Regions from separate parts of the Gordonia sp. ABKF26 genome, predicted to be linked through region 1. Evidence: riboswitches for the same ligand, from Rfam matches in the RefSeq annotation. Region 1 holds a riboswitch; each other region holds the start of a gene.
What was found. A riboswitch is a leader RNA that binds a small molecule or an ion and turns the genes downstream of it on or off. The one in region 1 is predicted to bind cobalamin.
Positions count from the first base shown of each region.

Region 2: linked by a shared signal. The riboswitch ahead of AB4Z55_RS04215 (iron ABC transporter permease) and the one ahead of metE (5-methyltetrahydropteroyltriglutamate--homocysteine S-methyltransferase) in region 1 are both predicted to bind cobalamin.
Region 3: linked by a shared signal. The riboswitch ahead of AB4Z55_RS22305 (iron ABC transporter permease) and the one ahead of metE (5-methyltetrahydropteroyltriglutamate--homocysteine S-methyltransferase) in region 1 are both predicted to bind cobalamin.
Region 4: linked by a shared signal. The riboswitch ahead of AB4Z55_RS21715 (ABC transporter substrate-binding protein) and the one ahead of metE (5-methyltetrahydropteroyltriglutamate--homocysteine S-methyltransferase) in region 1 are both predicted to bind cobalamin.

Region 1 is NZ_JBGCVZ010000003.1:2,015,471-2,022,943, forward strand. Features, by position in the region: gene AB4Z55_RS09355 (pyruvate carboxylase) at 1-1,892, shown strand, start outside; gene metE (5-methyltetrahydropteroyltriglutamate--homocysteine S-methyltransferase) at 1,985-4,288, opposite strand; cobalamin riboswitch at 4,434-4,659, opposite strand; gene AB4Z55_RS09365 (iron chaperone) at 4,748-5,092, opposite strand; gene infA (translation initiation factor IF-1) at 5,342-5,563, shown strand; gene rpmJ (50S ribosomal protein L36) at 5,682-5,795, shown strand; gene rpsM (30S ribosomal protein S13) at 6,006-6,374, shown strand; gene rpsK (30S ribosomal protein S11) at 6,374-6,781, shown strand; gene rpsD (30S ribosomal protein S4) at 6,803-7,408, shown strand.
Region 2 is NZ_JBGCVZ010000003.1:798,674-806,146, forward strand. Features, by position in the region: gene AB4Z55_RS04180 (DUF4185 domain-containing protein) at 1-364, opposite strand, end outside; gene AB4Z55_RS04185 (methyltransferase domain-containing protein) at 638-1,405, opposite strand; gene rnhA (ribonuclease HI) at 1,465-1,959, shown strand; gene AB4Z55_RS04195 (D-isomer specific 2-hydroxyacid dehydrogenase family protein) at 1,956-2,867, shown strand; gene AB4Z55_RS04200 (SDR family oxidoreductase) at 2,943-3,734, shown strand; gene AB4Z55_RS04205 (hypothetical protein) at 3,735-4,427, opposite strand; gene AB4Z55_RS04210 (YdeI family protein) at 4,473-5,042, shown strand; cobalamin riboswitch at 5,072-5,219, shown strand; gene AB4Z55_RS04215 (iron ABC transporter permease) at 5,315-6,328, shown strand; gene AB4Z55_RS04220 (ABC transporter ATP-binding protein) at 6,325-7,170, shown strand; gene AB4Z55_RS04225 (ABC transporter substrate-binding protein) at 7,195-7,473, shown strand, end outside.
Region 3 is NZ_JBGCVZ010000003.1:4,825,829-4,833,301, forward strand. Features, by position in the region: gene AB4Z55_RS22285 (DUF1275 family protein) at 1-609, opposite strand, end outside; gene AB4Z55_RS22290 (excalibur calcium-binding domain-containing protein) at 684-956, opposite strand; gene AB4Z55_RS22295 (alpha/beta fold hydrolase) at 1,176-2,060, shown strand; gene AB4Z55_RS22300 (L-lactate dehydrogenase) at 2,067-3,020, opposite strand; cobalamin riboswitch at 3,137-3,319, shown strand; gene AB4Z55_RS22305 (iron ABC transporter permease) at 3,366-4,445, shown strand; gene AB4Z55_RS22310 (ABC transporter ATP-binding protein) at 4,442-5,272, shown strand; gene AB4Z55_RS22315 (ABC transporter substrate-binding protein) at 5,284-6,363, shown strand; gene AB4Z55_RS22320 (DUF222 domain-containing protein) at 6,605-7,473, shown strand, end outside.
Region 4 is NZ_JBGCVZ010000003.1:4,691,094-4,698,566, forward strand. Features, by position in the region: gene AB4Z55_RS21705 (ATP-binding cassette domain-containing protein) at 1-38, opposite strand, end outside; gene AB4Z55_RS21710 (ABC transporter permease) at 35-1,009, opposite strand; gene AB4Z55_RS21715 (ABC transporter substrate-binding protein) at 1,020-2,630, opposite strand; cobalamin riboswitch at 2,641-2,777, opposite strand; gene AB4Z55_RS21720 (TetR/AcrR family transcriptional regulator) at 2,840-3,421, shown strand; gene AB4Z55_RS21725 (flavin-containing monooxygenase) at 3,414-4,967, shown strand; gene AB4Z55_RS21730 (GMC family oxidoreductase) at 4,964-6,682, shown strand; gene AB4Z55_RS21735 (GIY-YIG nuclease family protein) at 6,959-7,243, shown strand; gene AB4Z55_RS21740 (alpha-ketoglutarate-dependent dioxygenase AlkB) at 7,297-7,473, shown strand, end outside.

The DNA of each region.
Region 1 (7,473 bases):
CGCCGGACGGGTCCCGGCAGCGACTGCTCGCGTTGGGACCACAGGGTTTCGCCGACGACCTGCGCGATTCGAAAGCACTGGGTGTCACCGACACAACCTTCCGCGACGCCCATCAGTCACTGTTGGCAACCCGGGTGCGCACCAACGGCCTGATGATGGTCGCCCCGTACGTGGCAGCCATGACCCCGCAGTTGCTGTCGCTGGAATGCTGGGGTGGTGCCACCTACGACGTCGCGTTGCGCTTCCTCAAGGAAGACCCGTGGGACCGGCTGGCACAGCTGCGCGAGGCGGTGCCCAACATCTGCCTGCAGATGCTGCTGCGTGGCGCGAACACAGTCGGCTACACCCCGTATCCGACGAAGGTGACGACCGCGTTCGTCGCCGAGGCGACCGAAACCGGCATCGACATCTTCCGGATCTTTGACGCGCTCAACAACATCGAGGCGATGCGACCGGCGATCGACGCGGTCCGCGAGACCGGCACGGCGGTGGCGGAAGTGGCCATGTCGTACACCGGTGACCTGGCGAATCCGGACGAGGACCTCTACACCCTCGACTACTATCTCCGCCTGGCCGAACAGATCGTCGGCGCCGGTGCGCACGTGCTGGCCATCAAGGACATGGCCGGGCTGCTGCGTGCCCCTGCTGCGACAACGCTGGTGTCGGCGTTGCGTCGCGAATTCGACCTACCGGTGCACGTGCACACCCACGACACCCCCGGTGGGCAGTTGGCGACCTATCTCGCAGCGTGGCAGGCCGGAGCGTCAGCGGTCGACGGCGCCAGCGCCGCGCTGGCCGGCACCACCAGCCAGCCCGCGCTGTCCGCTATCGTCGCCGCGGCCGCGCATTCCGACCGCGACACCGGCCTCGACCTCCAGGCGGTCTGCGATCTCGAACCATACTGGGAAGCGCTGCGAAAAGTGTACGCGCCCTTCGAATCCGGGCTTCCGTCGCCGACCGGACGTGTGTACACCCATGAGATCCCGGGCGGGCAACTGTCGAACCTGCGGCAACAAGCCATCGCGCTCGGGCTCGGGAACCGGTTCGAGGCGGTCGAGGAAGCATATGCCGACGCCGACCGCATGTTGGGCAGGCTGATCAAGGTCACCCCGTCGTCGAAGGTCGTGGGCGATCTCGCGCTGGCACTGGTGGGCAAGGGGATCACCGCCGAAGAGTTCGCCGCCGATCCGCGGTCCCACGACATCCCGGACTCGGTGATCGGCTTCCTGCGCGGCGAGCTCGGCGACCCGGCCGGCGGGTGGCCGGAACCGTTGCGAACGGTCGCGCTCGAAGGACGCGCCGACGCGGCGTCGACCGAGGGCCTGTCGGCCAAGGACTCGGTGGCACTCGACACGCCAGGACCGAAACGGCAGCACACCCTCAGCCGGCTCCTGTTCCCCGGCCCCACAAAGGAGTTCGACGACCATCAAGAAACCTACGGCGACACCTCACGACTGTCGGCGAACCAGTTCTTCTACGGCCTGCGGTACGGCGAGGAGCACCGCGTCGAGCTCGAACCGGGTGTGGAGTTGCTCATCGGACTCGAGGCGATCAGTGAACCCGACGACAAGGGCATGCGCACCGTCATGTGCATCCTCAACGGACAGCTGCGGCCGGTGCAGGTGCGCGATCGATCGGTCGACGCCGAGGTGGCCGTCGCCGAGAAGGTGGACCGGTCCAATCCCCGTCACGTCGGCGCACCGTTCGCCGGGGTCGTCTCGCTGAGTGTCGGTGTCGGCGACGAGGTCGCCGCCGGCGCGGCCATCGGCACCATCGAGGCCATGAAGATGGAGGCCACCATCACCGCACCCGTCGGCGGCAGGGTCGCGAGGCTGGCGATCGACGCGATCACGCAGGTCGCGCCTGGCGATCTGCTCGTCGAGATCGGTTGACGCACAACAACGCAGTCGGCATTGCAGACCGCGGCCGTCGCACTCACGGGAGAGTGCGACGGCCGGGGTCATTTGTGGCGCCGGTTGACTGCCTAGCCGGACAGCGGGATCGTCTCGCGCAGTCGTGTTGCCGCGGCCACCATGTTGGTGAGCGAGTCCACCACCTCCGGGGTCCCGCGGGTCTTGAGACCGCAGTCCGGGTTGACCCACAGGCGCCCGGCGCCGACGCTCGACAATGCCGAGGACAGGGCCGAGAAGATCTCGTCCTGGTCGGGCACGCGCGGTGAGTGGATGTCGTACACACCCGGGCCCACCGCGTTACGGAAGCCGGCCTCGTCGAGGTCGTCGAGCACCTCCATGTGCGACCGCGCCGCCTCGATCGAGGTGACGTCGGCGTCGAGGTCGGCGATCGCTCCGATGACCTCGCCGAATTCCGAATAGCAGAGGTGCGTGTGGATCTGCGTATCGTCGCGGACCCCGGAGGTCGCGATGCGGAACGCCCGAACGGCCCACGCCAGGTACGCGGGCTTGTCCGCGTCACGCAACGGCAGCAACTCGCGCAGAGCGGGTTCGTCGACCTGGATGATCCCGACCCCTGCCCTCTCGAGGTCGACGGTCTCGTCACGGATGGCGAGCGCGATCTGCTCGGCAGACGCCGACAGTGGCTGGTCGTTGCGAACGAAAGACCAGGCAAGAATCGTCACCGGGCCGGTCAGCATGCCCTTGACCGGCTTGCTGGTCAGCGTCTGTGCGTAGGTGATCCAGTCGACTGTCATCTGCTTCGGTCGGCTCACATCGCCGAACAGGATCGGTGGCCGCACGCACCGCGAGCCGTAGGACTGCACCCAACCGTTCGCCGTCGCGAAGTAGCCCTCGAATTGTTCGGCGAAGTACTGCACCATGTCGTTGCGCTCGGGTTCCCCGTGGACGAGAACGTCGAGGCCGATCGACTCCTGCAGGGCCACGACATCCGCGATCTCCGTCTTCATCCGGTTCTCATACTCGGCGCGATCGATCTCGCCCGAGCGGAGCGCGGCCCGCGCCAGTCGGATGGCCGAGGTCTGTGGGTAGGAACCGATCGTGGTGGTCGGGAGCGGGGGCAGTCCCAGATGTTCCTTCTGTGCGGCGAGCCGTTGCTCGGCCGGGCCGCGCGTCGCGTCGGCATCGGTGACGGCGTCCAGGCGTGCGCGGACGTCGGCGTTGTGCAGGCGAGTATCAGTGGCACGGCTGGCCAGTGCCGTCGAGCTCTCGGCGAAGGCGGCGGCCTGAGCAGCGCGCCCCTCGCTCAACGCCGACGACAACACCGCCACCTCGCGGAACTTCTCGGCAGCGAACGCGAGCCAACCGCGAAGGTTGGTGTCGAGCTCGTCCTCCGCGTCCACGGTGTAGGGGACATGCAGGGTCGAGCACGACGTCGACACGGCGACCGAGCGGGCGGAACCGAGCACGGTGGCCAGCGTCGCCGCGGCCTGGTCCAGGTCGGTGCGCCACACGTTGCGGCCGTCCACCACGCCGGCGATCAGCAGCTTGTCGGCCAGGCCCGGGGTGCCGGCCACCGTCTCGACCGAGCCGTCGACGAGGTCGACCGCGATGGCCTCGATCGGCGTCCGGGCCAAGTGTGCCAACCGATCACCGGCGTCACCGAAGTACGTCGCCACCGCGATGGCCGGACGGCGCTCGTGGGAGCCCAGGGCGTTGTACACCGATTCGGTCCGCGGACCCAGGTCCGCGGCGGCATCGGTCACCAGGACGGGTTCGTCCAGCTGAACCCACTCGACGCCGGCGTCAGCCAACCGCGTCAGGAGGTCTCGGTACAGGGGCACCAACTCGTCGAGGCGATCGAGCGGCGCACCCGCCCCGTCGACCGCCTTCGACAGCGCCAGGAACGTCACCGGGCCGACGATCACCGGGCGGGCCGGGAGACCCAGCTCCCCGGCTTCGGCGACCTCGGCCAGTACCTTCGCCGGATTCAACCGGAACGTGGTCGACGGGCCGATCTCGGGGACCAGGTAGTGGTAATTGGTGTCGAACCATTTGGTCATCTCGAGTGGGGTCACCTCGGCGGTTCCGCGGGCCGCCGCGAAGTAGCGATCGAGCGGATCGTCGATCTCGGCGAACCTCGGCGGCAGTGCGTCGAGGAGGACCGTGGTGTCGAGCACCTGGTCGTAGTACGAGAACGTGTTGACCGGGACGGAGTCGTGGCCGGCCTCGGTGAGCTCGGCCCACTGCTCGCTGCGTAGGCGCTGCGCGACGGTGGCGAGCTCGGTCCGGTCGATGCGGCCGGACCAATAGCTTTCGACGGCCCTCTTCAGTTCGCGCCGGGGGCCGATGCGTGCGGTGCCGAGGACGGTGGTGGTGAACGGTGCCGCGGAGCTGCGGCGGACGGTGTCGGACATGGACGTCGACTTCTCCTACTGACGGTGGATGGTTCACCGCCCAGCAGGGGAGATCGATCGGACCCACGTCACGCCCGGCAGAGGGCGCGCGACGATCGCCGGTTCGACCTGCGCCCAATCCTCGAGGCGGCGAGCCACCGGACGCGGCGCGTCCGGTACACCTGGCAGGTCTTCGGGCTCACCGTCGCTCTCGATCGAGATCCCTCTGATCGAAGTTCCTACTGACCGTCGCTTCCCAAGCCGGAGCTCAGTGCTGATGACGGTGGTCGTTACGGCATACCGCTGCGGGGACAGCTCCGGATTCGAACCGGATTCCCTCTCGTCCGCCGGCGGGATGCCGGCGACTCGACGCCGCGGACGGAGAGCTGACACGACCTCCGACGCGGCGAACCACATGCGTCTTCGACCCTAGCCCAGCAAAGTCGACCCGCTGAACACCGGTAGTTCGACGTCGGGCGGTCAGCCGTCGATCTGATCGCGCCGAAACGACATCATCGCGCGGATCGCATCGTCGGAAGGAGGAGCCCCCGGCTGAAACCGAACGGTGCCCTTCTCCACGTCGAAACCGTCGAGGAACGGTCGCCCGGCGTCGACCGCCTCCGGGCTGAACGGGTACAGACCGATGTGCTTCTTGGTGCGCATCACCGAGAGGAGCGGGCTCCCGCGATATGTCAGGGCCGGCATGCCGTAGCCCTTGCCCTGAGCGGTGTCGGGGACCGCGGTGCGGGCGACGGCGTAGATGCGTCCGACCACCTCGCGGTCGGCGGGGTCGAGTCCGTCGAGATAGTCGTCGACAGTGCCCATCCGGTGCGGCCTCTCTCCGTGGCGCTGAGCACGCATTTGGCCTGGCCTGCTCGTTCGCGTAACATGGATCGTCGGTGCGCATCGCGTGCCGGGCATCAGCGTGTCAGCACGTGGGCCCGGTCGGCGCACACCGGGTGCAGGTCCTCGCGGACCGGTGCCCACACCCTAACGGACAAACACTGATTCAACCCGGCCGATGCGCCGCGGCATCACCCGGATGTCGTGGTCACGGCCAGGATCGCGGAGGACATGGCGAAGAAAGACGGGGCCATCGAGGTCGAGGGTCGAGTGATCGAACCCCTGCCCAATGCGATGTTTCGTATTGAGCTGGAGAACGGACACAAGGTTCTCGCCCACATCAGCGGCAAGATGCGACAGCACTACATCCGCATCCTGCCCGAGGATCGGGTCGTCGTGGAACTCTCGCCCTACGACCTGGCTCGTGGGCGAATCGTGTACCGCTACAAGTGAGACTTTCCCGGCGATGCCGGGGACAGACTTCCCGGACATCCGTTCGGGAGGAGACCGACACCCACGTGCACGGCCGCTTTCGGCGTGCGCGCGGGCGAGCCGAGCAGGAGAGATTGACGTGAAGGTTCAGCCGAGCGTCAAGCCGATCTGCGAGAAGTGCAAGGTGATCCGCCGCAACGGTCGGGTCATGGTGATCTGCGAGAACCTGCGTCACAAGCAGCGTCAGGGCTGATCACGCGCACCCTCCGGGTCGCTTGAGTCAGAACAACTGAAGATCGACAACTGAACACACAAGGACCTCCCAACACCAGCGGCGACAGACGCGTCACCGCCTACCTCCGGATCAGAGGCCGGAGCCCACGAGGCCGGACACACGGTTCGGCACCAGCTCGCGGGACGGACTGGGAGCAGACCTCTGAGAATCGAAAAGGAAATCCGCCACATGGCACGTGTTGCTGGTGTGGATCTCCCCCGCGAGAAGCGGCTGGAGATCGCACTGACCTACATCTATGGAGTTGGGCGTACCACCTCCAAGGAGATCCTCGAGGGAACGGGCCTGAGCCCCGACCTGCGAGCCAAGGATCTCACCGACGCAGACGTCTCGAAGCTGCGTGAGTACATCGAAGCCTCGGTGAAGGTCGAGGGTGACCTGCGTCGCGAGGTGCAGGCCGACATCCGTCGCAAGATCGAGATCGGCTGCTACCAGGGTCTGCGCCACCGTCGTGGCCTGCCTGTGCGCGGACAGCGCACCAAGACCAATGCCCGCACTCGCAAGGGCCCGAAGAAGACCATCGCCGGGAAGAAGAAGTAATGCCTCCGAAGTCACGTAGCGCAGGCCCCAAGAAGGGCACCCGCCGTCGCGATAAGAAGAACGTCCCGCACGGCCACGCGCACATCAAGTCGACGTTCAACAACACCATCGTGTCGATCAGCGACCCCAGCGGCAACATCATCAGCTGGGCATCGTCGGGCCACGTCGGTTTCAAGGGTTCGCGCAAGAGCACCCCGTTCGCGGCTCAGCTCGCGGCCGAGAATGCTGCGCGCAAGGCCCAGGAACACGGCGTCAAGAAGGTCGACGTCTTCGTCAAGGGACCGGGCTCGGGTCGCGAGACCGCCATCCGCTCCCTGCAGGCAGCCGGCCTCGAGGTCGGCACCATCTCCGATGTGACCCCGCAGCCGCACAACGGTTGCCGTCCGCCCAAGCGGCGCCGGGTCTAGCGGGAAAGGAAGAGATAAGACATGGCTCGTTATACCGGCCCCGCAACAAAGAAGTCCCGTCGTCTCCGCGTCGACCTCATCGGTGGAGACGCAGCGTTCGAGCGTCGCCCCTACCCGCCCGGCCAGCACGGCCGTTCGCGGATCAAGGAGAGCGAGTACCTGCTCCAGCTGCAGGAGAAGCAGAAGGCGCGCTTCACCTACGGCGTCATGGAGAAGCAGTTCCGCCGCTACTTCGAAGAGGCGAACCGTCGCACCGGCAAGACCGGTGACGAACTGCTGAAGCTGCTCGAGACCCGTCTCGACAACGTCGTGTACCGCTCGGGCATCGCCCGGACCCGTCGCCAGGCCCGCCAGCTGGTCAGCCACGGCCACTTCACCGTCAACGGTGTGAAGGTCGACGTGCCCAGCTACCGCGTCAGCCAGTACGACATCATCGACGTCCGCCCGAAGTCGCTGCAGACCGTCCCGTTCCAGATCGCCAAGGAGCTCGTCGGCGATCGTCCGGTCCCGGGTTGGCTCCAGGTCGTGCCGTCGACCCTGCGCATCCTCGTGCACAGCGTGCCCGAGCGTGCTCAGATCGACGTCCCGCTCACCGAGCAGCTCATCGTCGAGTTCTACTCGAAGTAAGACACACCGCCAGACAGCAGCAGCTGTTCGGTTCACCCTCGAGGCCGTCATATAGCGGTCGGCCA
Region 2 (7,473 bases), 1.2 Mb from region 1:
CCATCAGGATCTGACCGGATCCGTTGTCCCACGGCACACCGACGTCGGTGGCGGTGATGCCGAAACGGGTGTCGGTGCGTGCGGGACTTCGCGGGCCGGTCACCCAGGAGACGGCCTTGGTGGCGCCGGTCAATGTCGGGAGCGGACCCTGAGGCTTCTTTCCGTCCGCCCGGTAGCTGCCGAAGTCGAGACTGCCCCACCCGAGCTCACTGGACCCGGAACTGCCGGTGCTGCCGACATCGCCCCCGGTGATGCCGGTGGCGTTGCAGACCGCGGCTCTCGCCGGAACAGACACGGTGGTCAACAGGCCGCCCGCGAGGGCGACAGCGGCAACGGTCGCGATGATGCGGCGGGCCGGACGCATGGACGTACCCCCAGAAGAAACGACAAGTGGTGTCAGTGTTGCAGAAGTGTCAGCTCGGAGCGGCGTCGATGCCGAACCGACGCCGGTGCGTGACCCGGGAGGAGCAAGCCTGCGAGCCCTCCTTCTGCTCCCTGAGGAGCGAGCTTGCGAGCGTCACGAAGGGTCTCGCAACCTCTGTCGCCGGACCCTTCGTGACGCACCCTCCGCAAGCTCCGGGCGCTCCTCAGGGAGCAGTGGGGAGTGCTTGTCCCGGATCGGGTCGACGGGGGCGGATCAGCGGCGAGTGGCCACGGCGAACGTTCGGCGGAACGGCAGGACCGTGCCCCACTCGCGGCGCGGGTAGGCCTCGGCGAAACGTTTCTTGAGGTCGGTGACGAACTGCTTCCGGAGGTCGCCGGTCAGTGCCTGGAGGTACGGACGCGCACCGGTTCCCGACATCCAGTCGAACACCGGGTCCTGGCCGTCGAGCACGTGAAAGTAGGTCGTCTCCCACGCGTTGACGTGGTAACCGCGCTCGGCGAAGAAGTCGAGATACATCTCGGCGTCGAGCCGGGGGAGCGCCCGGAGGTCGCCGAAGGCCCCGACGTACGGCTCGGTCGAGGCGAGCTCGGCGAGCGCCGCGTGGGTCGGCGAGTCGGTGTTGTTCGGCACCTGCAGGGCGAAGGCGCCGCCATCGGTCAGGTGACCGAGCAGACCGTCGATGACGTCGAGGTGGTCGGGCACCCACTGGAACATCGCGTTGGAGAGCATCAGGTCGACCGGCCGGTGGGGCGTCCACTGCGAGACGTCGACGGCGTCGTAGTTGGCGTGCGGGTCGGTGTTGTCCCGGATGGCCCGGTCGACCATCTCCGCCGAGTCGTCGATGCCCAGGATCTCGGCCGCGGGCCAGAGCGCACGCAGGTGCTTGGTCAGGTGGCCCGGTCCGCACCCCAGGTCGACCACCGACAGCGGGTTGGTCGGGATCTGCGCGATGAGGTCGAGAAACGGCCGCGCGCGATCGTCGGCGAATTGTAGATAGCGTGTCGGGTCCCACACAGCCATGAGTCCACCCTAGCGGTGAGTCTGCTGCCGGGCATCGCAGCTGCCGTAGGCTTCCGTGCGTGACAGCTTCCGCGAACCCGACAACCGACGACTCCTCCGCAGACCCGGAATCGGGCTCGGCCGTCGTCGAGATCTCGACCGACGGTGCCTGCCTGGGGAACCCGGGCCCGGGCGGATGGGGCGCGGTGCTCCGATACAAGGGCACCGAGAGGCGGATCTCCGGGTCGGAACCCGACACGACGAACAACAAGATGGAACTCACCGCCGCCATCGAGGGTCTCGCGGCGCTGACCAGGCCGTCGACCGTCATCATCTACACCGACTCGACCTACGTCCGCAACGGGATCATGAAGTGGGTCAACGGCTGGCAGGCCAACGGATGGAAGACGAAGGATCGCAAGCCGGTCAAGAACGCGGATCTGTGGCGTCGTCTGGTCGAGGAGGAGAAACGGCATCAGGTGGAGTGGCGCTGGGTGAAGGGGCACGCCGGCGACCACTTCAACGAGATCGCCGACGAACTGGCGACCACCGCGGCCCGATCGGTCTCCCGATGACCCCGGTGGCCGTCGCCCTCGAACCCGTCCGCGACGAGCACCTGGTCGCGGCGATCGAGGGCGCGGGCGGACAGATCGTCGGCCTCGACGACGCCCGGGTGCTGGTGTGGATCGGGCCGCCCGCGGACTTCCCGCAACTGCCCGACACCGTCGAATGGGTGGCCCTCAAGACCGCGGGCATCGAGGATTTCGTGGCCGCCGACATCCTCGACGACCGCCGGCTCTGGACCAACGCGTCGGGCTTCTATGCCGAGAACGTCGCCGAGCACGCGCTGGCGCTGCTCCTCGCAGGACTCCGGCAGATCAACACCGCCGTCCTCCGGCACTGGGACAAGGAACGGATCGACACCGCGGTCCGGTCGCTGCACGGCGCCACCGTCGCCATCGTCGGTGCCGGCGGGATCGGTGCCTCCCTCGCCCCACGTCTCCGGGCGTGCGGTGCCCGCGTCGTCGCGGTGAACCGATCGGGCCGCGACGTGCCCGGTGCGCACGAGATCCGACGGTCCGACGAGTTGGACGAGCTGTGGGGAACCATCGACCACGTGGTGCTGGCGGCGCCGGCGACGCCCGAGACCCGGCACATGATCAACGCCGAGAGCCTCGCGGCGCTGCCCGACCATGCGTGGGTGGTCAACATCGCGCGCGGCCCGCTCGTCGACGAGGAAGCTCTGTACCGGGCGCTGGCCGACGGCCAGATCGCGGGCGCGGCCCTCGACGTGACCGATCCGGAACCGCCCGCCGACGACCATCCGCTCTGGTCCCTGCCGAACGTGATCATCACCCCGCATGTCGCCAACCCGGCGTCGGGATTGACGCGCGAGCTCGCACCGTGGGTCGCCGAGAACCTCCGCAGGTTCGCCGCGGGCGAGGAACTGCTCTCCGTGGTGTCCGCCGGCCGCGACTACTGAGACCACGACCTGCTGTTTCCGGCCGATTTCTAGAACACGTTCTCGTTTTTGGTCCCGGCGTGGCATGGTCGACGGGTGATTCTCGACAGATTCCGGATAGACGACCAGGTGGCCATCGTGACCGGCGCGAGCAGGGGCCTCGGGGCGGCGATCGCGCTCGCCTTCGCCGAGGCCGGCGGCGACGTGGTGATCGCGGCCCGCAGTGAATCCGACCTCGAGCAGGTCGCCGAACGGGTCCGCGCGGCGGGCCGACGCGCGCGCACCGTCTCCGTGGACCTCGGCGACCCCGATGCGGCGGCGGCGCTCGCGCAGACCGCGGTCGACGAGTTCGGGCGGCTCGACACCGTGGTGAACAACGTCGGCGGGGCGATGCCCCGGCCTCTGTTCGACACCAGCCCCAAGCACCTGCGAGATGCCTTCGACTTCAATGTCGGTAACGCGCACGCATTGGTCGTCGCCGGCTCCAAGCAGATCCTCGCGACCAGCGGCCGGGGTTCGATCATCAACATCACGTCGGCGGTGGGCCGCCTGCCCGGACGTGCCTACGCCGCCTACGGCACCGCGAAAGCTGCTCTCGCGCATTACACGCGCATCGCGGCGATGGATCTGAATCCGAAGATCCGGGTCAACGGCATCGCACCGGGCGCCATCCTGACATCGGCGCTGGAGATCGTCGCGGGCGACGACGGAATGCGTACCGCAGTCGAGACATCGACTCCGCTGCACCGACTCGGCGACCCGGAGGACATCGCCGCGGCCGCCCTCTACCTGGCGTCCCCGGCCGGCGCGTACGTCACCGGCAAGATCCTCGAGGTCGACGGCGGGATCATCTCGCCGAACCTGGACCTGCCGATCCCGGACCTCTGATCACTCCGAGCCGCGCTCGAGAGCGCCGGCGATCTGCCGTTCGAGCTGCGCCGCGGCCACCTGCGGAACGTCGATGATGCCCTCGAGTTCGGCCCGGGCCTTCTTGTAGGCCGCCTGCCGCTCTGCGAGTGTGGCCGCGGAGTCGGCGGCCACGCCGATCAGCTTGCGCGCCCGGTCCAGGGCTTCGCGTTCGACGGGTGAGAAGTCGGTTTGCCTGCGCCGCCGGGACTCTCGTTCGGCTGCGTCGAATGCCGCGGCGTATTCGCCCACGGCGTCGCGGTACTCGGCGAAGTCTGCCGGGGACATCGAATCGGGCAGCGGCGCCTTGGCGCCCGGCTCGGGTCGCAGATCGTCGGCGCGGACCCGGGCGCGGTGGAACGCGAGGGTCAGCGGTTCTCGCATGTCGGTCATCATCGGGTACTCGATGAGCGTCGCGAGATCGAGCTCGTAACCGAACCACTTCTCGTTCAGCGAGTCGTGCTGGCGGAGGGTCCGGCGCACCTGGTCGGCCGACGTCGTCGTGAGTTTGAGCTGCTCGGTCTGCGCGTTCGCCTTGATCCGGGCGAGCTCGATCTTGTCCTTGCGCCGCTTCTCGTTGTACTTCCCGATCGACCCCGCCCACCCGCCGACGACAGCGCCGATGGGGAAGATCAGCCACCAGTTGTCCGTCGCGAAGCTGACGATCTCGTTCACGGCTCAACTGTACCGAGACGAGGCCCGGCTGATTAGGGTGAACGCATGGCCGACCCCGATGCGCCGAAGCTCGCCGTGGACACGATCGAGGCATGGCGAGAGTGGTTGCGGGACAACCACGACTCATCCGGCGGCGTGTGGCTGGTGTTCTGGCGCAAGGGATCGGGCCGGGAACCGATCGACTACGACGAGTGCGTTCGCGAGGCGCTGTGCTGGGGCTGGATCGACGGCCACACCCGCGTCATCGACGACCGCCGCCGCGGCATGTGGTTCACCCGGCGCGGACGCAACAGCGGATGGTCGGCGTCGAACAAGGCGCGTGTCGCCGACCTCGCGGCCGCCGGTCGGATTCAGCCCGCGGGGCAAGCCGTGATCGACGACGCCCAGGCCCGCGGTCTCTGGACGATGTTCGACGACGCCGAGGCGCTGATCGAGTCCCCCGAACTCGCCGCCGCGCTCGACGCCGACCCCGTCGCGCGGGCCAACTGGGATGCGTTTCCGCCGAGTGCGCGCAAGTTCGGACTGTCGCAGATCGCCCTGGCGAAACGACCGGAGACCAAGACCAAGCGCGTCGCCGCCCTCGTCGAGCGGGCGGGGCGCAACGAGCGACCCTGACGCCCGTGTCGTCGGGGCGCGGTGTCGGAGACTGTCGGGTATGTCGTAGTCTCGTCGCATCGAGATCCCTGGGAAGCCGGTTCGACTCCGGCGCGGTCCCGCCACTGTGAACTCGGCGCGTCGATGACCTCGACGCACTGACTCAGCCAGATACCAGCCTCGATGCTGCTTGTCACGCCACGAGGATGGACCGACGACACATGTTGATCGATGGTGCCCGCAGGGCGCCGGTACTGCCGCGCACGCACAGACGCACGAGACGACGCCGTCCCGTGGTCGTCGTTGTCGTCGTGCTCGGGTTGGGTCTGGCCGCTGCGTTTCTCGCCCTGTGCTCGGGCGCTGAAGTGCTGCCCGTGTCCACGGTCGTCGACGTGATCGCCTCACGGTTCGGTGGGCCTGCCGTCACGCGTACCCAGCTTGCGATCGTCTGGGACATCCGGATGCCGCGAATCCTGCTCGGGCTGGTGGTCGGCGCGGGTCTTGCCGTTGCGGGGGTGCTGGTCCAGACCCTGGTCCGCAATGCGCTGGCCGACCCGCACCTTCTCGGCGTCTCGTCTGGTGCGGCAGTCGGGGCGACATCGGTGATCACCACCGGGTTCCTTGCCGGCTTCGGGTTGTGGTCGCTGAGCCTCGGAGCAATGGCAGGCGCACTGGGAGCCGCGCTGCTCGTCTTCGCGATCACCATGAGCCAGGGTGGTATCACTCCGCTCCGGCTGGTGCTCACCGGAACCGTTGCCGCATCGGCGCTGTCCGCCATCGCCAGCTTCCTCGTGCTGCGCACCAACGATTCGCAGGCCGCTCAATCGGTCCTGTTCTGGCTGCTCGGCAGTCTTGCCGGCGCATCGTGGGGCAAGCTGCTGCTGCCGGTCTCGGTCGTCGTGACCTGCACCGCGATCGCTTTCGCACTCCATGGGTGGCTCGACGCCCTCTCGGCCGGACCCGATGTCGCCGCCGCGGTGGGCGTTCGCGTCCCGTTGCTACGAAACCTGTTGTTCGCGCTCCTCGCGGTGATGGTCGGCACGATGGTCGCGGTGTCGGGGGCCATCGCGTTCGTGGGATTGGTGATCCCCCACATCGCACGCATTCTCGTCGGCTCCCGGCACCGTTGGGTCCTGCCCACCTCAGCCCTGATCGGCGCGGTCTTCCTGGTTCTCGTCGACGTCGTCGCCCGGATTGCGTTGCGGCCGGTCGAGATCCCGCTCAGCGTGGTCACCGGAGTCATCGGTGCGCCGCTGTTCTTGTTCATCCTCGGCCGGCGCCGCTACCAGTTCGGTGCCGCCGCATGAGTCGCACACCGGTCGGGATCGCAGCGTCCGGGGTCGAGGTGTGGATCGACGATCACCCGGTGTTGCAGGACATTTCACTCGACGTGCGGGCAGGTGACATCGTCGGCCTCGTCGGTCCCAACGGGTCCGGCAAGTCGACTTTGCTGAGGTCGGTCGTCGGGTTGCTCGGACCGCGGCGTGGCACGGTCACCGTCGACGGCCGGGCAACCGAATCGATGAGCGTCCGGGACCGGGCCAAGCAGATCGCCTTCGTGCCGCAGGAAGTGGACCTACCCGCCGACATGCTGGTGCACGAGTACGTCTCGTTGGGGCGGCTTCCTTACGCACCGCCGTGGAGTATGGGTCGCACCGATGACCGCGCCGCGGTGGAAGCAGCTCTGCGATCGGTCGGGATGATCGAGCACCGGGACGCCGCCGTCGACCACCTCTCCGGTGGTGAACGACGCCGCGTCGCCCTGGCCAGAGGACTCGCCCAGGATTGTGGCGTACTCGTTCTCGACGAACCGACCAATCACCTCGACATCCGGCACCAGCTGGACCTGCTGGGGCTCGTGCGAACGTTGGGAACCACGGTCCTCGTGTCGCTTCACGACCTCGATCTGGCTGCTCGCCACTGCGATTCGGTGTACGTGCTGAACGACGGCAGAATCCGCGCGCACGGCGACGCCGCCACCGCGCTCGATCCCGCAGTCGTCGCCGAGGTCTTCGGGGTCTCCGCCCACCGCGTTCTCAACAGCGACACAGGCCGAACGCATCTCGTATTCGAGTCGACCCCGGGCGCGTCGCTGGATACGCCGCTGCCGCTGCGCGATCCCGGTCACGACCACCTGCCCGCCAACTGATTCGACACCGACAATGGAGACACGATGACGAGAACCACCACAAGGCACTTCCGAACGCCCCTCGCGACGGCAGCGTTGGCTGCGGCCCTTGTGCTGGCCGGTTGCAGTGCCACTCCGCCCACCGACGACGCGGCAGAACGAGAGTCGGCGACGCTGACCAACTGCGGCGCCGAAGTGGCCTACGAGGTGCCGGTCGAGCGCGTGGTCGCAACGAGCAACGGGGCCAACGTCGGAACGATCCTCAAGGTCGGGGGACTCGACAAGCTTGCCGCAGTGTCGCTGAACAAGAACAATGATCCGGTG
Region 3 (7,473 bases), 2.8 Mb from region 1:
GACCCCGGCCCACAGCCCGGCGACACCCCAGTGTCGTTCGGCGAATCCACCGCACACCGCGCCGAGCACGAACACCGGCCACATCCAGAACACCGCCACCCATGCCCACGGCCGATCGGTGCCCAGTGACGCGACCAGTTCGTGTGCCGACCTCACCAGGGTGCCGGTGACGTAGGTCAGTCCGCCCTGCACTGTCGACGTGTGCGACAGCGCCGAGTTGATCGCACCGGTGGCCACCGCGACGACGACCATCCCGGCGGTCGGCGACGCGGTGAGCGCGACGACGGTGCCGGCGAGAAGCGCGCCGGTCACCGCCCCGAGAATCCACACCGGAGCGTGGTTCCCGCCCCAGCGGCTGATCGCCGCACCCCCGGCAGCACCACTGAAGAACGCGACCACGAGTCCGGCGACGAGAGCGATGGTCGACCACCGGCCCGCCGCGGCCGAGGCACCCATGATGGTGGAGTTGCCCGACATGAAGGCGACGAAGCTGCCCTTGAGCACGAAGAACGCGATGGCGTCGATCAAGCCGGCCACGAACAGCAGCGCGGCCGCGATCGCGATGTCCGGGTGTGCGCTGCTCAGAAACCTGTCGAGTCGGGCCGCCATGAGCACGAATCTAACGCCTGCATGTCCGGCGGCAGGCGCACGTCGACCGCGACGTCGTCAGCCGCTGGTCGCGCTCAGCGCTTCTCGCAGGCGATGCCGTCCTTGTCGCGATCGGACTCGGAGTTCGCGTTGTACAGGTCGTCGTCGACGGTGAAGGTGGTGACCGGGGTACCCGACGTGGAGTCGACGGCGCCCGTCTGGCCGACACCGTGCGGATAGTCGGCGTTGAGTTCTGAGCAGTTGGCGTAATCGGTTGCCGCCGAGGCGGGCGCCGCCACCATCAGCGGAGCGACCGTCATGGACGCCGCGGCCAGGAATCCGAGAACCATCTTTCGCGAGCAACGCATCGTGCTTGACCTTCTTCTGTGTGTCCCCCGACACCTCATCGTGACGAGGTGACATTACGGGGTCCGGTCGATGAAAGACGCGCTCGACGCGAAGATTGGTCCGGCCGACGGACACGCCGAGCGAACAAGGTCCACGGTCGCGGGGGCCGCCGCCTCTGTTGCATGACAACGTGTGTTGATAAAGTCCGCCCAGGCCACACATCGACCAGCGGGGGAACGATGATCAGGAACGACGTCGAGTTCGATTCGGACGGCACGACGTGCCGAGCATGGTGGTACCGGCCCGAGGGAGCCACACCGGCCCCGGTCATCGTGATGGCACACGGCCTCGGCGGGGTCCGGCAGATGCGGCTCGATGCCTTCGCCGAACGGTTCACCGAAGCCGGATACTCCTGTCTGGTCTTCGATTACCGCCACTTCGGGGACAGCGACGGCGAACCGCGCCAGCTCCTGTCCATTCGCCGTCAGCTCGATGACTGGGCCGCGGCGATCGCCTTCGCACGAACTCTCGCCGGCGTCGACACCTCACGAATAGTGCTGTGGGGCACCTCCTTCGGCGGCGGACACGTGCTCGTCGCCGGCAAACGCGACGGCCGGGTGGCAGCGGTGATCTCCCAGTGCCCATTCACCAGCGGACCTGCGTCGACCGCGGCCCTGGGCGTGGTGTCCGGGGCGAAGGTGACCGTTCGGGCACTCGCGGATCTGGCCGGATCCGCACTGCGCAGGCCGCCGGTCATGGTCGGCCTGGCCGGCGAACCGGGATCGGCGGCGCTGATGACCGCACCGGACGCGGTGTCGGGATATCTCCCACTGGTTCCCGACGGTCTCGAACTGCCCAACGAGGTGGCCGCGCGGGTCGGACTGACCATTCCGTTGCACTCACCCGGCCGGGCATTGAAAGATCTCGACTGCCCGACCCTGCTGTGCGTGTGCGACGGGGACACGGTGGCACCGGCACGCTCGACGATCGCCTACGCGCGGCGCGCACCCGGAGCCCGGGTCATCCGATACCCGGTCGGGCACTTCGACATCTACATCGGCGAGGACTTCGAGAAGGTCGTCGCCGACCAGCTGCAGTTCCTGCGCACCACCGTGCCGGCCTGACCCCGACTACAGCCCGAACCGGGCCTGCATCCCCCGCAGCGTCTCCGCCGACGCGAGCAGACCGGCTCGCTCCGCATCCGAGAGCGGGACGTCGAGCCGGGTCTGGGCGCCGCCGCGGTCGACGACGGTCGGCAGCGAGAGACACACTCCGTCGAGTCCTTCGATCCCGTCGGTCCGCGTCGACACCGGCAGCACCCGGTGCTCGTTGTTCAGGATCGCCTCGACGATGCGCGTCGACGCCAGACCGATCGCATAGTTCGTGGCCCCCTTGCCCTCGATGATGGTGTAGGCGGCATGCACGACCTCGTGGTGGATGCGTTCGCGTGCAACCACATCCAGCGCCGGACGACCGGGCAGCGGGGTCCACGACGTCAGCGGCACCCCACCGATCGTCGCCGAGCTCCACAGCGGGATCTCGGTGTCGCCGTGCTCGCCGGCGATGTAGGAGTGCACGCTCTGCACCGCGACACCGCAATGCTGCGCGATGAGGAAACGCAGCCGGGACGAGTCGAGCACGGTGCCCGAGCCGAAGATCCGGCTGGGCGACAACCCGCTGATCTGCTGGGCGGCGTAGGTGACGACGTCGACCGGATTGGTGACCATCACGTAGATCGCATTCGGGGCCACCTCGAGCACCCCCGGGAGGATGGCGCGCGTCAGACCGATTGTGGCCTCGGCCAATTCGAGACGCGACTGACCCGGCTTCTGCTTCGCACCGGCGGTGAAGACGACGACGTCGGCGTCCGCGCACACCGACACGTCGTCGGAGCCGATGATGTCGGCACGCGGGACGAACTCGAGCCCGTGGGACATGTCGAGCACCTCGGCGGTCACCTTCGCGGCGTTGATGTCGAGGAGCGCGATGGTCCGTGCAACACCCCGGATGAGCGAGGAGTAGGCGATCGCGGTGCCCACCGCACCCGCCCCGATGATGGCCAGCTTCGTGTCTCGTACGTCCATCGGTTCACCGTTTCCGCGTCGGGTTCATCGATCGTCGGCATCCAGCGTAGGTCCTCGCACGGCCGCTGTCCGGGGACGCACGCCGACCGCCCACCGATCCGCTGGACGGTGTTGATAGCGTGTGCGGCGAGAACGGTCACACCCGCACACGTGGGTGTCAGGGAATCCGGTGCGAATCCGGGACTGGCGCGCAGCGGTATGGGGGACGGAACCGGCACACAGCCACTGGGGCGACCCGGGAAGGCGCCGGCTCCGGACGAACCCGAGTCCGAATACCGGCCGCTCTCGCTCGAGTCCACCGTGTATCTCGCGCACAGATACCCAGACCGTAAGGCAGTACAGTCCGTGTCCCGTCGTATCGACGGCACGACCGAGATCGCCACCGCCCCGCCGGTACGGCGACTCCCGTCGACGCCGCTAGCCGCAGTTCTGCTCGTCCTCACGCTCCTCAGCATCGCCCTGGCCACCGCGTTCGGCGCCGAGACCATCCCCGTCGGCGACGTCTGGCACACCGTCGCCGGACGCCTGACCGGCGCCGAGACCGATTCCGCGCACGCGGTGATCATCTGGGATCTCCGGCTGCCGCGGTCCGTCCTGGCCGCGCTCGTCGGCGCCGGACTCGCACTGGCCGGCGCTCTCATGCAGGCCCTGGTCCGCAACCCCCTCGCCGAGCCGTACCTGCTCGGCGTGTCCGCCGGCGCGGCGGTCGGGGCCACCGCCGTCATGACCCTCGGCGTGCTGGGCGGCCTCGGGGTGTGGGCACTCTCCGGCGGCGCGCTCCTCGGCGCGCTCGCGGCCACCGTCACGGTGTACCTCGTCGCCCGCGCCCAGGGCGGGTTGACCGCGCTGCGACTCATCCTGTCCGGCGTCGTGTTGTCCTCGGCGTTCATGGCGTTGTCGTCGCTCCTCGTGTTCACCGCCGCGGATCCCCACGCCGCCGACAACGTGATGTTCTGGATGCTCGGCAGCGTCGCCGGCGCCACCTGGGCGAAGGTGCAGATCGCCGGGGTGGTCGTGCTGGTCACCATCGTGGCGATGCTCGCCATCCACTCCTGGCTCGACGCCTACGCGGCCGGCACCGACACCGCGACGTCGCTGGGTGTACCGGTACGCGCGATGCGCAACGCGCTCTTCGGGATCCAGGGCGTCCTGGTGGGCGTGCTCGTCGCGGTGGCGGGTGGGATCGGCTTCGTCGGTCTGATCGTCCCGCACGCCGCCCGGCTGCTCGTCGGCGCCACCCACCGCGCGATGCTGCCGGTGGCGGTATGCGGCGGCGCGCTGTTCCTGGTGTGGGTCGACGTCATCTCGCGGGTCGCGGCCGCGCCTCGGGAGATGCCCCTGGGCATCGTCACCGGGTTGATCGGCGCGCCGATCTTCCTGTTCCTCATGGGTCGACGCCAGTATGTGTTCGGCGGCGGCTCATGACCAATCCACCACCGATCCGCTCGATGGCGTTGCGCGCGAACGCACTCGCGTGTCGACGGGGCGGCCGCGTCGTCCTGCGCGATGTCGATCTCGACGTCCCGGCGGGCACCCGACTGGCCATCGTCGGCCCCAACGGTTCCGGCAAGACCACCCTGTTGCGCACGCTGTGTGGGCTCGAACGTCCCGTCGCCGGCACCATCGACGTGGGTGGCGAGGACCTGCATCGACTCCCGTCGCGGCAGCGGGCCCGCTCGATAGCGGTGGTGGGCCAGGAGGAACAGCCCTCGGCCGAACTGACGGTCGCGGAGGCGGTCGGCCTGGGCCGGACCCCGTACCGGTCGGCCTGGTCCACCGGGGACGCCGACGACTCGACGGTGGTCGGCGCGGTGCTCGCGCAGGTCGGCCTCGACGGCTGGGGCGCCCGCTCGTGCACCCACCTGTCCGGTGGCGAGCGGCATCGCGTCGTCCTCGCCCGTGCACTCGCACAGCAGACGCCGATCCTGGTGCTCGACGAACCCACCAATCATCTGGACGCGGCCTGGCGCCTGCGGCTGATGGAGATCCTCGACGAACTCGACGCCACCGTGCTGGCAGCGATGCACGACCTCGACCTCGTCCTGCGGCACTTCGATTGTGTCGCAGTGGTGTCCGACGGCGGCGTGGTCGCCCAGGGCCGACCCGTCGACGTGCTGACGCCGGATCTGCTGGCGGCCGTCTTCGAGGTGTCCGGGACCGTTGTCACCCACCCGGCGACGGGCCTGCCACACCTCCTGCTGAACTCCCCCAACACTTCTGCTCCCCGAGCTCTGACGACAGACACCCTGTGAGAGGACATCCCTTGAGTACGCGCACCTCCCGAGTCCACCCGACCGCCGCCGTCCTGGTCGCCGCACTGACCCTGGGCGCGGTTGCCGCATGCTCGACCGACAGCACCGCGGCCACCGAAAACACTGTGACGGTGGCCAATTGTGGAGCCGACGTCGATTTCCCCCAGCCGCTCGACCGGCTGTTCGTCAACGACGGTGGCATGATCGCGATCGCCCTGGCGGCGGGCGCCCGCGACAACATGGTGGCGGTCAGTGCGCTCGCCCGCGACAAAGATGTTCTCCGGCTCGAGTACGGACCTCAGGTGGACACCCTGAACGAGGTCGCGGCCGAGCGTCCCACGCTCGAGAACATCGTCGCCGCGAAGCCCCAGGTGCTCTATGCCGGATACAACTACGGCATGAGCGAGTCCCGCGGGATCACGCCGGAGATCCTCGCATCCCACGGCATCGACGTCTACCAGCTGTCCGAGGCGTGCCGGCAGGTCGAGGGTGAGGCGCAGCGCGGCACCATGGACCCGTGGGTCGCGCTCGACACCGACCTGCGCAACATCGGAACCATCACCGGCAACCCGGACCAGGGCGCCGCCGCGGCCGACGAGGTCGCCGACCGCCTCGAGAAGCTCCGCGCCGCACCGCAACCCGCCGACAAGCCCACGGTCTTCGTCTTCGACAGCGTCTCCGACACCATCTTCTCCTCCGGGTCCTACGGCGGCCCGCAGGGCATCATCGACGCCGCGGGCGCCCGCAATGCGACCGAGGACATCGACGACACGTGGACCGCCGTCAGCTGGGAACGGCTCACCACCGCGGACCCCGACGTCATCGTGTTCGTGGACTACCCCGGTCAGACGGTCGAGGAGAAGATCGCCGCGCTGCGGTCCAACCCGGCCAGCCGCAATCTCAAGGCGGTACGCGAGAACCGATTCGTGAACCTGCCGTACGCAATGTGGGTGTCGAGCCCGCTGAACATCGACGCCGCCGAGATCATGCGCAATGTCCTCGAGAACCACGGCCTCGCACCGGAATCCGGAATCACCCCGAGCCTCGACGTCGCGCAGCTGGACCTCGGGGGCAACAACTGGCTGCAGTGAGTCGCCGAACGCCCGTAGAGCACGCGGGCGGCGGCGATTGTCGTGCCGCCGCCCCTGGGGGATCCAGTGCGCCCACCGTCGATGTTCGCAACACCTGACTGCATTCAGGCCCCTACCATGAGGCACCGACAACTCTTGGCCGACGAATACCGTTGCACAACAGAGCTTTAGAGGTTGCGATGTAGCCGTGTCGGTGTACACTCGAACGTACATTCGCAGCAACGGTTCTCGGGGGGTGGCCATGTCTGACGAATCAGCCACGCCGAAACCGCGAGCCGTCGAACTCGTCACCGAGTTGCATGCGATCCTCGACGAACTGCAGTCCGTGGACCTGGCGCCATGTGCCGACGCCGAGTTGACTGACGTGGCAGCCGAGACCGAACGTGCCATCGCACGGTTGACAGTCGCCGGTGACCGGCAGATCGATCAGGTCGAGGCTCGCGACCTGCCCCGCAAGGCCGGCTGCCGCACGCTCATGCAGTTCATGACCCATCGGCTGCGGGTGTCGAACCCGATGCGGCGTCGTAAGCAGATGGACGCCACCGCCACCCGCACCAGCCTCGGCGGCGAGGTCCTACCGCCCGAACACCCCTGCCTCGCTGAGGCGTTCGCTGCGGGAGCGGTTGGCTCTGCACACGTGCAGGCCGCCCTCGATGTCCTCGACCGGATTCCCCACGCCGTCGAGCATGATGTGAAAGTCGCTGCCGAGCGTCAGATGGCCGAGATCGCCGCCGATCACACACCCGCCGACATCACCCAACTCGGCGCGCGGCTCCTCGCTCACCTCGACCCCGACGGCACCCTGTCCGACGACACCGACCAGAAACGGCGCCGCGGCCTGTGGATCGGACGCCAACGCGCCGACGGCACCGCCACCATCTCCGGCACCCTCACTCCCGCACTCCACGCCCGGCTCACGATGATGTTCGCCGTCTGGGGCAAACCCGGACTCAACAACCCCGACGACCCCGCCTCACCCAGCGGACCGGCCGGCACCGCCGACCCCGACGCCCTGGCCACCGCAGCCGACCGCGACCAACGCACCCCCGCCCAGACAAATCACGACGCCCTCGACGCCGCACTGGCCGCCGGTTTCGCCGACGGGATTCT
Region 4 (7,473 bases), 2.7 Mb from region 1:
GCAGCGGGGCCGACGAGCCGTCGAGAGCGCGTACTCATGACCGCCCACGTCCGATGACACCACGCGCGGCCGGTGACGAGCCGAGTGCCACGATGTCGGCAAGCAGGTACACGACTAGTCCGTACGCGGCCAACAGCACCGCCACCGACTGCACGAAGATCAGATCGCGTCCGGAGATGGCCCGCAGGAGTTCGTGCGCCACACCCGGATACGCGAACACGACTTCGATGACCGCGATACCGCCGACGAGCCCGACGACGGCTCCCGCCAGCGGTTGCACCGACGCGGAGATCGCGTTGGGCGCCGCATGACGCACGACGAGCCGGAATTCGCCGACCCCGTTCGCCCGCGCCGCCGAGATGTACGGCGCGCGCATCGCTTCCGCCATCTGGGCGCGGACGAGTCGCACCGGATGCGGTGCCAGCCCGATGAGCAGGCACAGCACCGGTAGCACCAGCACCTCCGGACGGTCGAGCGCCGATGTGCCCGTCGGTACGAGCGACACCGCGGGCAGCACCCCCATCCCGATCGCCACCCAGGCAATCAGTACGACACCGACCACGAACGCGGGGACGGATTCCGCCGCGAGCGCCGCAGTACTGAGCAACCGGTCCCAGCGCGAACCCGGCCGTGCGCCGGCGGCGACGCCGATCGCCAGCGCCGCCGGGACCAGGACGACGACGGTGACGATCGCGAGGATCACCGAGTTCGCGAGTCGCCCGTCGAGGATCTCGGCGACCGGACGGCCCGAGAGTTGCGACACGCCGAGGTCCCCGGTGAGGAAACCGCCTGCCCAGTCGAGGAACCGTACGACTGCCGGACGATCGAGTCCCAGTTCCGCGCGCAGAGCGGCCACCTGAGCCGGATCCGGTTGGCCCGCGGCTCCTCTCGACAACCGGGTCGTGGCGGCATCACCCGGGAGCAGTTCGAAGAGCACGAAGATCGACACCGCAACGACAGCGAGCACGGCCAACGCCCCGGCCAACCGGCCCGCGACATACCGCAACACGACGAGTCCCCTAGCGCTGCTGGAGCCAGGTGCCCGTGAAGGAGGCCCACTGCCCGGTGCCGGGCACCCCGTCGGTGATGCCCTGCACGGTGTTGCGGACGCCCGTCGGCTGCAGGGCGAAACTGTGGATGAGGTAACCGCTGTCGTTCCAGAGTTCGTCCTGCAGTTCCCGGTACAACTCACCACGGCGAGCCGGCTCCATCTCGGCGCGAGCCTGGGCGAAGGTGGCATCCCACGCGGGACGACGCCAGGCGGTCGCGTTGGCCGGGGCGTCCGAGGTGAGGGTCTGCCCGTAGAAGTAGTCCAGACTGTAGTTCCACCAACCGGACTGGGTGAGGGGCTTTGACCCGACGAACTGGGAGAAGTAGGTGTCGCCCGGCTCGACAGCGAGGTTGACGGTGATCCCGGCGGCCTTGGCCTGCTCGGCGAAGAGGGTCGCCGAGGCCAACTGGCCGGGACTGACGTCCGCGGTGTGCAGGGTGACGACGAGGTTCTCCTTGCCCGCCTCTCGGAGCAGGCGGCGAGCTCGTTCCGGGTCGTACGCGCGTTGCGGCATGTCGGCGTAGAACGGTGCGCCCTTGCCGTACAGGTCGTTGCCGACCTCGGCGAACCCGTAATACACCTTGTCGACCATCGCCTGCCGGTCCACCGACAGCTTGAGGGCCTCGCGTACTCGCGGATCGTCGAACGGCGCGAGGTCGGTACGCATCGTGAACGAGCTCATCGTGCCCACCGGCGGCGTCACGAGGTAGACGTCGGACTGCGATCGCAGGATGTTGCCCTGCGCCGGCGAGAGTTCGTAGACGACGTCGGCCTCCTGCGAGCCGAACGCGTTGAATCTGGCGTCGGCTTCGGCGACCTGAAGGATCTCCAGCCCGTCGAGGTGCGGCCGCTGATCCCAGTGGCTCTCGTTGCGGGTCAACACCGACCGGTCGCCCGGCGACCACGACTCCAGAACGAACGGGCCGGTCCCCACGGGAAGCGACGACGGCGTGAATTCCGTCGTACCGTCCTTGATCACGTAGACGTACCAACCGGCGAGCACCGAACCGAAGTCGGCGACGGGTTCTCTCATCGACACCACGACGGCGTGATCGCCGTCGGGCCTGGTGCGGGACAGGTCGATGATGTCGAGGTCACCGGCCGACGGTTTCTCCTCGTCGAGCATGCGCTCGAGACTCCACATGACATCGCGAGACGTGAACGGCGAACCGTCACTGAACTCGACGCCCCGGCGCAGCGCCATCCGCCACTGCGAGCCGTCGGCGTTGGGTTCCAGCGACTCGGCGAGCCGATAGTCGAGGGTGAGGTCGTTGTTGTAGTCGACGAGGTGATCCCACACCGCCTTGGACAGTGCGCCACCCGCCGAGTGGCCGACGACGTGCGGGTCGAGGACATCGGCGGTCGCCGAGGTGCCCGCGAAGACGACGCGCAATGTGCCGCCGGGGACCGGGGTACCGCCGCTCGGAGCGCCTGCCGGGCTCGGCCGGTCGGCACAACCGGCGAGCAGGCCCACCGCGCCGAGACCGGCGAGGCCGGCGATCCCACCGGCTCCGCGTAGCAGCCGGCGTCGGGTCAATTCGGGAGCTGCGTGCGCAGCTGTCGATCTTGAATTTTTCATGTCCATCCTCGTGGGTCGCGAAGACGCAAGCGATCTGGCTTCCCGATCGAGGTCGGGTCACAGTTGCGGGACAGCCCCGGATTCGCACCGGGTTCCCTTGCGTCCCGGTCATCGTACGGAGTGGACAATCACGACATCGCATGCGGCGTGCGGTGGATGATCCCCGGAACTTACAAGCAGTCCGGACTGTTTGTGCTATCGTCGTCGATGTGACCGAGCCCACCCGAGCCCCGCGCCGACGCACGCAGGCCGAACGCACCGCGACCACGCGTGCGCTCATCCTCGACGCGACCGTCGACGCCCTGGTCGACGTCGGCTACGCCGCCACCACGACGCAGGAGGTCAACCGCCGAGCGGGTATCTCCCGCGGCGCTCTCCTGCATCACTTCCCCACCCGGGAATCACTGGTGGTCGCCGCGGTCGGACACCTGGTCGAGCGTCGGCTGGCAGAGATCCTGTCGCGGCCCCGGACGGGTGACGAGGGACTCGAGATACTCATCGAGGCATTCAGCGGCCCGCTGTTCGACGCCGCTCTCGAGCTGTGGGTCGCCGCCCGCTGCGACGTCGGATTGCGAACCGCGATCATCCCGCTCGAACAGCAGGTGTCCGACGCACTCGCCGTCGGTTGTGCCGAGTTGTTCGGCGACCGGTACACCGCCGCGGAACTCGAACTCTCCATCGAACTCGCACGCGGATTGGCGGTGTCGCGCATCCTGCGCTCACCCGACGCCGACCGCGCGCTGCTCGACCACCTCCTGCCCGTATGGAAGGAACTCCTGACCCATGACTGAACCCAGTCCGACTCTCCCGCAGCAGAACACGCTGCCCCGGCGCGTGGACGTCCTCGTCGTCGGCGTCGGATTCGGCGGTCTCGCCGCCCTGCATCGTCTTCGCACGGATCATCCGCAGTTGCAGACGCTGGCCATCGAACGTGGCGACGGCGCGGGTGGGGTCTGGCGCGAGAACGACTACCCGGGCGCGGCCTGCGACGTCCCGACGTCGCTGTACTCCCTGTCCTTCGCCCCCAACCCGGACTGGTCCAACACCTACGGTCGCCGCCACGAGATCCACCAGTATCTACGTTCGGTCGCAGCCGATTTCGCCGACCAGATCCGTTACAACTGTGCACTCACATCGGCTCACTGGGACGGCGCGGCGCAGGAATGGATCGTGGTCACGACGGATGGCGAGATCCGCTGCCGCTACCTGGTCGCGGCACCGGGAGCGCTGTCCGAGCCGGGTCTGCCACCGGTCGCCGGAGCCGATGAGTTCACCGGCACCGTGTTCCACTCCGCTCAGTGGGACCACTCCCACGACCTCCGCGGACGTCGCGTCGCGATCGTCGGCACCGGCGCGTCGGCGATCCAGATCGTGCCCGAGATCGTCGACGAGGTCGGACATCTCACGGTCTTCCAGCGCACTCCCGCTTGGGTCGTGCCGCGTCTGGACCGCACCATCGGTTCCCTCGAACGCGCACTCTATCGCCGCGTCCCCGGTGTCCACCGGCTCGTCCGGCGGATGGTGTGGACCTATCGCGAGGCCTACGTCCTGATGATGGCCCGCAACCCCAAACTGCTCCCGATCGCCAAGACCATCGCGCTGGCGCAGCTGCGGATCCAGGTCCGTGACGGCGACCTGCGCCGTCGGCTCACCCCCGACTACACCATCGGTTGCAAGCGGATGCTGTTGACCAACAAATGGTTCCCCGCGTTGCAGCGCGACAATGCAACGGTGACCGGCGCGATCACCCGCCTCACCGCACGCGGCGCCGTCGACGACCAGGGCCGCGAACACGAGGTCGACACGGTCGTCTTCGCCACCGGGTTCACCCCCACCGAACCGCCGATCGCGTCGGCGATCACCGGACGCGACGGGCGCACCCTGGCCCAGGCGTGGGCGGGATCGCCGCGCGCCTACCGCGGCGTCGAGATCCACGGCTTCCCCAACCTGTTCTTCCTGTACGGCCCCAACACCAATCTGGGTCACAGCTCGATCGTGCTCATGCTGGAACCGCAGGCGTACTACATGAGCAAGGCACTCTCCGAGCTGTCCCGCAGCGGCCGGTCGACCTTCGAGGTCACCGACACCGCCCAGGACCGGTACAACGCCGACCTCGATCCCGAACTCGAACGCACCGTATGGAATTCGGGCGGATGCTCGAGCTGGTATCTCGACTCCACCGGACGAAACTCGGTGATGTGGCCGAAGTTCACGAGCGACTTCCGCCGGATGATGTCGTCGTTCGACCCGGCCGATCACCGATTCGACGCCGCGATCCCACTCGCGGCCGCCACCGATGCAACCGAACCCGACACCGAGAGGACCGTCGCACCGTGAGTTCGACCCCAGACCATTACGACGCCATCGTCATCGGCTCCGGTTTCGGCGGTTCGGTTGCGGCCCTGCGTCTCACCGAAAAGGGCTACCGGGTCGCGGTTGTCGAGTCCGGACGGCGTTTCTCCGACGGCGACCTGCCCAAGACGAGCTGGCGCCTCAAGGACTACGTCTGGGCGCCCGCGCTGGGACTGTTCGGCGTACAGCGCATGCACCTGCTGCGCGACGTGCTCGTGATGGCCGGTGCCGGCGTCGGCGGCGGATCGCTGAACTACGCGAACACCCTGTACCGGCCGCTGCCCGCCTTCTTCGACGACCCGCACTGGGGGTCGATCACCGACTGGGCGTCCGAGCTCGACCCGTACTACGACCAGGCGTCGCGAATGCTCGGTGTGACGACGTACCCGAAGGTGACGCCGGCCGACCGCGTGATCCGCAAGGTCGCCGAGGAGATGGGGGTCGGCGACACCTTCGTCCACACCCCCGTCGGCGTGTTCTTCGGGGAGGCCGGCAAGACCGTCGAGGACCCCTTCTTCGGCGGCGCCGGTCCGGCACGCACCGGTTGCACCGACTGCGGCGCGTGTATGACGGGATGCCCGGTGGGGGCGAAGAACACGCTCGTCAAGAACTATCTGTACCTGGCCGAGCAGGCCGGCGCGGACATCATCCCGATGACGACCGTCGACACCGTCCGTCCCCGTTCGGGCGACGGGTACGTCGTGGAGGCGCACCGGTCGGGCCGCCGCTGGTCGCGCCGCGGGCGCCGCACGTTCACCGCCGATCACGTGGTGTTCGCCGCCGGCACGTACGGCACCAACAAGCTCCTGCTGGACATGCAGCAGGGCGGACACCTGCCCGGGCTGTCGTCGCGCCTGGGCAAGGTGGTCCGCACCAACTCCGAGGCGGTACTGGCCGCCACCGCGCGCGACCTCGAGACCGACTACACCGAGGGTGTGGCGATCACGTCGTCGTTCCATCCCAACGAGCACACGCACATCGAGCCGGTGCGATACGGCAAGGGCAGCAACCTGATCGGATTGTTGCAGGCGATTCTCGTCGACGGTGGTGGTCCGCTGCCGCGGCTGCTGCAGGCACTGATCGAGATGGTCCGCCACCCGGTGATCACGATGCGCGGCCTCTCCGTACGGCGCTGGTCGGAGCGCACCATCATCGCGCTCGTCATGCAGACTGCCGACAACTCACTCGAACTGTTCTCCCGGCGAGGCCGTTTCGGCCCGATGCTGCGTAGCAGGCAGGGCGACGGCGATCCACCGCCCACGTGGATCCCGGAGGGACACGACGCGGTCCGGGCTGTCGCACGCGAGATCGACGGCGATGCAGGAGGTTCCATCGTCGACCTGTTCAACATCCCGATGACCGCTCACTTCCTGGGCGGTTGCTCGATCGGACGGTCGGCACTGGACGGCGTGGTGGACCCCTACCACCGGGTGTTCGATCACCCGGGCCTGCACATCGTCGACGGCGCGACCGTCTCGGCCAACCTCGGCGTCAATCCCTCGCTCACGATCACCGCACAGGCGGAGCGCGCGCTCGCCATGTGGCCCAACGCCGGGGAGGCCGACCCGCGCCCCGAGCTCGGAGCGTCGTACCGTCCCGTCGAGCCGGTGGAACCCCACCGTCCGACCGTCCCCGCACACGCCCCCGGCGCGCTGCGTCTGCCGATCACGCCGGTGTCCGACGCCACCCGCGCCGGTTGACCCGGAAGCCCCCCCACTGCTGGTTGAGCCGGCGCCGAGCGAAGCGAGGCGCCGAGTCGAAACCACCTGGCGGCACCCCCGCTAATTGACCCGGCAGTCCCCACCGCTGGTTGAGCCGGCACCGAGCGAAGCGAGGCGCCGAGTCGAAATCACCTGGTGACCCGACCTCCCAACCCAGCCCGTACGCGAGACGCGCCTGTGTATGGAGGCGGCGCAGAGTTCATCAGCTGTGGACACAGTCACGCCCTCTGGATCAACAGGGACCACTCTCGAGTCATGAGCGGGTTTCTTTACATCCTCGAATGCTCCGACGGCACCCTGTACGTCGGCAGCACCCGGGACGTCGAGCATCGACTCGACCAGCACCAGTCGGGGAACGGATCGCGCTACACGCGTCCTCGTCGGCCGGTTCGGCTCGTCTACCAGCAGGAGTTCCCGCACATCGGCGAGGCCTACGCAGCAGAGCGTCGCATCCATGGCTGGTCGCGCGCGAAGCGGACCGCACTCATCGAGGGCCGGCTCGACCTGCTGCCGGAACTGTCGCGCGCGGATGGGAGGTGACGGCAGGCGCAGAATACTCGAACACACGTGCTACTCAGGTGTACCCTGCAACCATGTCCCTCGGTACCCAAGGCTCCTTGTTCTCTGAGCAGTCAGCGGAGCCGACGCTCGGAAACCTGGCGACCTCGATCTCGCGGCGCCCGCTCACCGAGGGAGCGTGGGTCGACCTGTGTCCCGGCTGGATCAGGGGCGCCGACGAACTCTTCGACCGACTCAGCGAATGTGTCCCC